3 regions of the Pseudoflavonifractor sp. genome follow, and region 1 is predicted to be linked to each of the others. Evidence: riboswitches for the same ligand, from Rfam matches in the RefSeq annotation. Region 1 holds a riboswitch; each other region holds the start of a gene.
The links. A riboswitch is a leader RNA that binds a small molecule or an ion and turns the genes downstream of it on or off. The one in region 1 is predicted to bind cyclic di-GMP.

Region 1 (2,184 bases):
CCCGGGACGGGCGGCAGCCTCACGCAGGTCGTCCTGAATGGTCTCCAGGTCGGTCTCCAGGGACTTCTCCACGCTCATGATCTCGTTGTACAGCTCACGCAGCTCCTGGGAGGGGCGCACGCCCAGGTTGCGGTAGAGCAGGTCGGTGGCCGACTCATAGTGGGCCAGGGCGGCCGAGTCGTTGCCCTGGCGGAGCAGGGAGCGAACGATGAGGATATGCAGCGTCTCATCCAGGGAGTCCAGCTGACTGGCGCGGGTACACACCAGGTTCATCTCCTCAAAGAGCTCCTTCTTTTCCAGCAGGGCGGCATAGTCCTTGATCATCTGGAGGTAGAGGTTGTGGTATTCCACCGTGTAGGGGATGGTCCACAGGGAGCCGTCCAGCTTGGGCAGGAAGTCGCCCAGATAGAGCTGCTCAGCCTGGCGGTAGAGGGCCAGGCGGCTCTCATCGGACAGGCGGCCGTCGGTGGCCTTGTGGCACAGGGCCTCGAACTCGTCGACATCCAGTGTGCAGGGGATGTCGGGGTTCCAGGAATAGGAGCCGCGGCGGGAGAGGATGGGCTCCACCTCCGAGCCGAACAGGGGCTCCAGCATGGCCCGCACCCGGTAGAGCAGGGTTTTGAGGGCGTTAACCGGGTTGGCGCTGTTCTCTCCGGGCCAGAACTGTTCAATGAACTCGCTCTGGGGGACGTTCCGGTCCCTGTGGATTAACAGATAAGAGAGTACGTTCCAGAGCTTTTGGGAACGGTTGGCCTCATCAGTCAGTATATGTCCGTCCACAGTAATGGAAAACCGGCCCAGCATGGTAATTTTAACGTTTTTCATACCGGCGGAATCACTCATGACAGGCACCTGCTTTCATCGGTATTCTCCGCGAAAAAGAAAAACAGCCAAACTCATGGTTATTCCTATTATAGCACAGGATTGAAAAGGCTGGAAGAGTCTTTTTTCCATTTTATCAGGGATTTTTCGTAAAAAAAGAGCCGCTTGTCCAAAAGAAAGGGAAATGGGAAAAAAATATTTTTTCAAAATATAACCTAAAATGTAACCGTACCGTGATAGAGTGTAGACAACGCCGGACGGAACGTTCTTCTTTTAACAGCTGAGAGGGAGGAAAACGGCTGCATCCGGACAGAAAAAGGCAAACCGGCCGAAAGACCGGGACGCAAAGCCAGGAGGCTAAAGCGGAGGGAACCGCCGCCATGCCCGTCCGGTTGCCGCATACTTATAGCTGCCCGCGTGAACGCGAGGAAGGAGAATGAGCATGTTGGCAAGAATGAGCAAGAAGGCACTGGCCCTTCTCATGGTGTTCTGCATGGTGGTGAGCGCCCTGTCTATCAGCGCGCTGGCTATCGAGCTGCCCAATGGTGAGTACGATGGGAATTTTGCTTTTGAATACCACATCACAGGGGCTGCATTAGATGAAATGATTGAGGGCACTGGCTATACCCGCGATGATCTTTCTGAAATTAAGCTCTTTTTTAATGGAGGAGCTGAGAAAGAAATAGAGAAATTACCCGGTCAGGACACCTATATGTGCAGTATTTTGGCATGGGAGCTGGAAGAAAAAGCTGCGCGAAATATTACGATGCTGTCTCTAACACTAAATAATGGAGAGACGAGCCAGGTGCTTACCTTTGGGAACGAGGATCTCAAGGCTGTTTATTACAACGAGATACTGAAAACAGCTTTCTATGAGTTGGGACTGAGCAGTTCTGCCGCTGAGACCTATGACGACGCCTGGTTCTTTATCCGTACCGACGGTGTGATCCCTGTTGAGACTGGCAGCACTGATTATGACTCCGGCAATTATACGCCCGCTCACGACAGCACTGTTGCACTGAAAGGTAAAGTGGACGGCACCGCCGCCTGGACGGAGTACAGCGGCGTGATTGCTGATGACGGCACGATTAATGGCGAGAAGCTCAGTGAGGCCTTTGCTTCGGTGGCAGCTCACATCAAGAAAGCGCCCTCCGCTGACGCCATTGCCGCAGCACTGGATAGTTTTGACCCGAATACCCAGGGCATTGTCTGGTATGTAGTTAAGGAAAAGGCGGATGATGTATCCAGCGGCTGCCCCGGCTGGCATGTGGACGGCGTTGTCTATACCAAGGGCACTGATGAGCAGTTCCGTACTCTGACCTATTACATGAACGACGGGACAGAAACTGCGCCTGAGTCCCA
Region 2 (2,184 bases), on a different contig from region 1:
TGGCTCCATTGGTGACATTGAGCGTACCGCTCAGGGACAGCATCAGCCAGGGGGAAGTGCCGTCGGAAATCCACTCCACTTCCACGCCGTCAAAGGTCAGAACCCGGGTGGGATCGCCCAGTCCAAAGCACATCCAGCCCTCGCCATTGCTGGTGAGCTGCTTGTCAATGCGGATCTTGTAACCTCCGGTAAAGGTCAGGGTCTTGTTGAAGCCGGTGTCCAGCTTGCAGTTGGCCAGCAGTTCAATGGTGGCGCCCTCTTCCGCCGCCGCCACGGCCGCGTCCAGGGTGGCATAGGTGGTATCCCCAATCTGAGCCACCGCCTGGGCCTGGTCGGCAACCGTCACTGTCACAGAGAGATTGCCGGCATAGGTGTAGCCCTCACCCAGGGCCGCGGTAAAGGTATACGCACCGGCAATCCAGCCATTATAGCCTCCCTCAGCGGTACAGGACCAGGTGACAGGGACATCCTCAGTCACAGGCTCGGAGGTGAGCTCCACTGTGTTGCTGAGCGTCTCAACCTCAACGGGAGCCTCGGTCTCGACAGGCGCCTCGGTCTCGGCGGGTGCCTCAGTCTCGACGGGCGCCTCGGTCTCGACAGGCGCCTCGGTCTCGGCGGGTGCCTCAGTCTCGACGGGCGCCTCGGTCTCAACGGGCGCCTCGGTCTCGGTGGGCTCCTCAGTCTCGGTAGACTCCTCAACCACCGTCCCGGTCAGCGTAGTGGGCAGCTTCGCCAGAACATCCTCCAGCTCTGTGCCATAGTCTACTGTCGGGCTCTCAGGCAGCGCCACGGATTCCAGCTCCACAGCGCCGGTCTCGGGCTCATCTCCCGCAGCGGCAACCCCCGCGGTAACCATGCTGATGGTCATGCTCGCAGCCAGCAGCATTGCAAATATTCTCTTCAACTTTGTCTTTGCCATGTTCCGTTCTCCTTTCAAATCTTTATGGAAATCGGAATAAATGGCGGCTGGGCTGCCCTGGTTCTCACTTTAGGCCCCTGGCTTTGCGTCCCGCCGTTTCCGGCGGTTTGCCGTTTTCATGTATTCCTCGCTTTACTGTACCCCCGCCGGGTACCTGCATCTCTCCCTTCCAAGGTGCCGTTTCATTTCAGTCCAGCCCTTTTTTACGTCTTTCTCCCAGCCCATTTAGCCGGCTCTCTGTTTATAAAATGTTTTGTCCAACTGCGTCGAAGAAAAAACAGGCATCCCTGTTTTCATTTTCTACCATATCACACGTTGGTTACATTTTGGTCACATCTCATTTTTTCTTCAAAAAAATATTTCGCCCGCCGGGAACCCCCGGCGGGCGAAAATCGTGTCAAATTCAGATGTTGTCAGGCTTTTACACCCGCTCCGCGCCGGTGATCCAGCCGCTGGCCGCCACAATATCCCCCTGATAGAGCACGGCCAGCTGTCCCGGCGTAGGGGCACGGGCAGGGGACTGCATCTCCAGCACCACGCCAGCACCGTCGGCCACGGCCAGGGCGGGCAGCTCCGTTTTGGAGTGGCGCAGCCGTACCGTCACCTCCAGAGGCTCCGGCAGACCGTCCACAGCGAGCCAGTTCATGTCGGCGCAGTACACCCGCCCGGCCATCAGGTCGCTGCCGTCAGACAGCACCACCCGGTCATGGGCCGGGTCAATCTCCGTCACATAGTACTTGTGGGGGCCGGACACCCCCAGCCCACGGCCCTGGCCCAGGGTATACCGGTGGATGCCTCCGTGGCGGCCCAGTACCTTGCCGTCCCTGTCCACAAAGTCACCGGCAGGGGGCACCGTGCCCCGGTGCTCCAGCCAGGCGGCGTAGTCCCCGTCGGGGATGAAGCAGATCTCCATGGAGTCCGGCTTATCCGCCACCGGCAGCTCTGCCTGGCCCGCCATGGCCCGAACAGTTGGCTTTTCGTAATCGCCAAGGGGGAAAATTACCTTTTGTAATATGTTTTGGGGCAGACGGGCCAGCATATAGGACTGGTCGTTGGCGGTCAGGCCCTTGCGCAGCAGCACCCTGCCATCGGGGGCAAGGGCGGTGCGGGCATAGTGGCCGGTGGCCACCTTCTCCGCGCCAATCTCCTCCGCCAGGGCCAGCAGGGCGGGAAATTTCACCGTGGGATTGCACCGGGCGCAGGGCAGGGGGGTGCGTCCCGCCAGATAGTCGGCGGCAAAGGGGCCGCACACCTGCTTCTCCAGC
Region 3 (2,184 bases), on a different contig from region 1:
TGAAGGCCTGGTTGCCCACGGCGGTCAGGTCGGTGGCCACCAGGGTGTCGATGTTGGCCTTGCGGAAGGCGGTGTTGCCCACGGCGGCGCCGTCCAGGACGATGTCCACGTCGGCGGCGGCGTCAAAGGCGCCGTAGAACGCACTCGCTCCGATGGTCTTGACGTTGGACAGGTCGATGGAGACCAGGCCGGTGCAGCTGGAGAAGGCGCTGTCGCCGATGGAGGTCAGGCTCTCGGGCAGCACCACTTCCGTCAGCGTGCGCCAGCTGCTGAAGGTGACGCCGGCAATGCCGGTGAAGCCGTCGCCCAGCACCACCTTGGTCACGTTGTCCTGGATATTGGAGGCGTATACGCTGCTGTAGGTGCCCCGGCTGCCCTCGCTGTCCTGCATGACGAAGTAGCCCTCAAACACGGCCTCGGCCCCCTCGGGCATGTCGCCGGACACCGCGATGGTCAGGGTCTTGTTCTCCGCATCCAGTACGCCGGTGTAGGGGTAGTTGGCCTCAGCCAGCTCCAGGTAGTCGCTGTAATGGCCGTTGGTCTGGGTCACAAGGGCGGTATACGCGTCGTAGGCTTCCTGGTTGGCGGTGCGGGCGGTCTCTTCGGCGGACTTCGCCGTATCCCAGGCGGCCTCCAGGCCGGCCACCTCGGCGGCCTTGGCGGCATAGCCCTCGTCCGTCTCCTCCATGGCGTCCAGCTCCGCCTTGGCGGCGTCATAGGCGGCCTTGGCGGCCTCCGTCGCTTTCTTGGCGGTGTCCAGGGCGTCGTAGGCGGCGTCCCACTGGTCATAGGCGGCCTGTTCCGCTTCCATACTGGCCTCGTAGGCCTCGTAGGCTTCCTGGGCCTCGCCGGTGGTGTCCCACCACCACTTGCCGCTGCCGCTGTCGCCCTCCAGCGCCACAGCGCCGGTGCCCAGCATTCCTGTCACCATACACAGGGTGAGGAAGAGGGCTGTGAGCTTCTTACATCTTCTTGCCAGCATCTTTCATTTCTCCTTTCCTGCTCCTTTGCGGAGCTGGGCATGAAATCTGCGGCGGCCGGACTGGCGTGGCGGGTGGCGTCCGCTTTAGCCCCTGGCTTTGCGTCCCGGCCTTTCGGCCGGTTTGCCTTTTTCATCAGAGCCTTTTGTCCGACTGGGTCGGACAAAAAACAGGCATGCCTGTTTTCGCTTTTTACTGTACCATATATTGGTTACATTTCGGTCACATTTCCAAATTTCATTTTTTCTTCTGTATCTATTTTTTCGTAAAAATTCCCCGCCTCCGGTAAATGCCGGAGGCGGGGAACATTGCCTTTATACCTTGTGTCTTATAAACGGGACTTTTCTCTTAGTCCTCCCGCTCCTTGCGGAACAGAACCACAGTCACGCCGCCGAAGAACACAGCCAGGCACAGGAACACGCCGCTCATAGCACGCAGAACCACGGTGTTGCTGGTGGTACCGGTCTGAGGCAGGTTGCCGGTGGGCGTCTCGCCGTCGCCGATGTCCACTTCCTCGCCGGGGTCGGTCGGATCGGTCGGGTCAGTGGGATCGGTGGGGTCGGTAGGATCAGTGGGATCAGTCGGGATGTCAGGGTCACCGCCGCCGGGGGTCTGGCCATCATCGATGTCGGTCTCCTCGGCCACGTAGTACACGTTGATGACCTTGTTGCTGTTGAGAATGCCGCTCAGCGCGTCGCCGCTGGTGCTGTCGTAGGTGTAGCCGTCGATGGCAATGGCGTCGTACTCGCTCACATCGTAGCGGCTGCCCTCAATCCGGCTGGGGCTGACGTAGCTGGTGGCAATCTTCTCACCGCTGTCCTTGTCCAGATAGTTCACAGTCACGGTGTAGTAATCGTAGCTGGAGCCGCCGCCGCTCACAGTATAAGACACCGTGGGCTTGGCAAAGCGCTCGGGGAAGCCCTGAACACCGTTGGAGTCAATGGGGTACAGCGTGGCGCTGTTGTTGGTGTACAGGCCGCCATAACCCTTGCTGCCGTCGGCATCATACTGGCCGTAGGTACCGGGGGCGGTCTTGGGCTCGGCCAGCTTTACGGAGTAGGTCAGCTCCACGGGGGCGTCCTTGGTGACGGGCACGTTGATGTCCCACACGAAACACTCGTCGCTCTTGCCGTCCTGACCATTTTCATAGTAGGTGACCACAAAGTCGTAGTCGTCGCCGGTGCCGCCAAAGCCGTAGGAGGTA

Region 2: it holds a riboswitch for cyclic di-GMP, as region 1 does, so the genes downstream of both, ACOX7T_RS04530 (VWA domain-containing protein) here and ACOX7T_RS07575 (InlB B-repeat-containing protein) in region 1, are expected to answer to the same signal.
Region 3: it holds a riboswitch for cyclic di-GMP, as region 1 does, so the genes downstream of both, ACOX7T_RS04535 (leucine-rich repeat protein) here and ACOX7T_RS07575 (InlB B-repeat-containing protein) in region 1, are expected to answer to the same signal.

What each region holds. Positions count from the first base shown of each region.
Region 1 covers NZ_JBMNPX010000006.1:63,781-65,964, reverse strand. The annotation lists gene ACOX7T_RS07580 (BTAD domain-containing putative transcriptional regulator) at 1-825, opposite strand, end outside; cyclic di-GMP riboswitch class I at 1,131-1,222, shown strand; gene ACOX7T_RS07575 (InlB B-repeat-containing protein) at 1,265-2,184, shown strand, end outside.
Region 2 covers NZ_JBMNPX010000003.1:109,988-112,171, reverse strand. The annotation lists gene ACOX7T_RS04530 (VWA domain-containing protein) at 1-919, opposite strand, end outside; cyclic di-GMP riboswitch class I at 959-1,041, opposite strand; gene mnmA (tRNA 2-thiouridine(34) synthase MnmA) at 1,341-2,184, opposite strand, start outside.
Region 3 covers NZ_JBMNPX010000003.1:114,360-116,543, reverse strand. The annotation lists gene ACOX7T_RS04535 (leucine-rich repeat protein) at 1-982, opposite strand, end outside; cyclic di-GMP riboswitch class I at 1,030-1,118, opposite strand; gene ACOX7T_RS04530 (VWA domain-containing protein) at 1,329-2,184, opposite strand, start outside.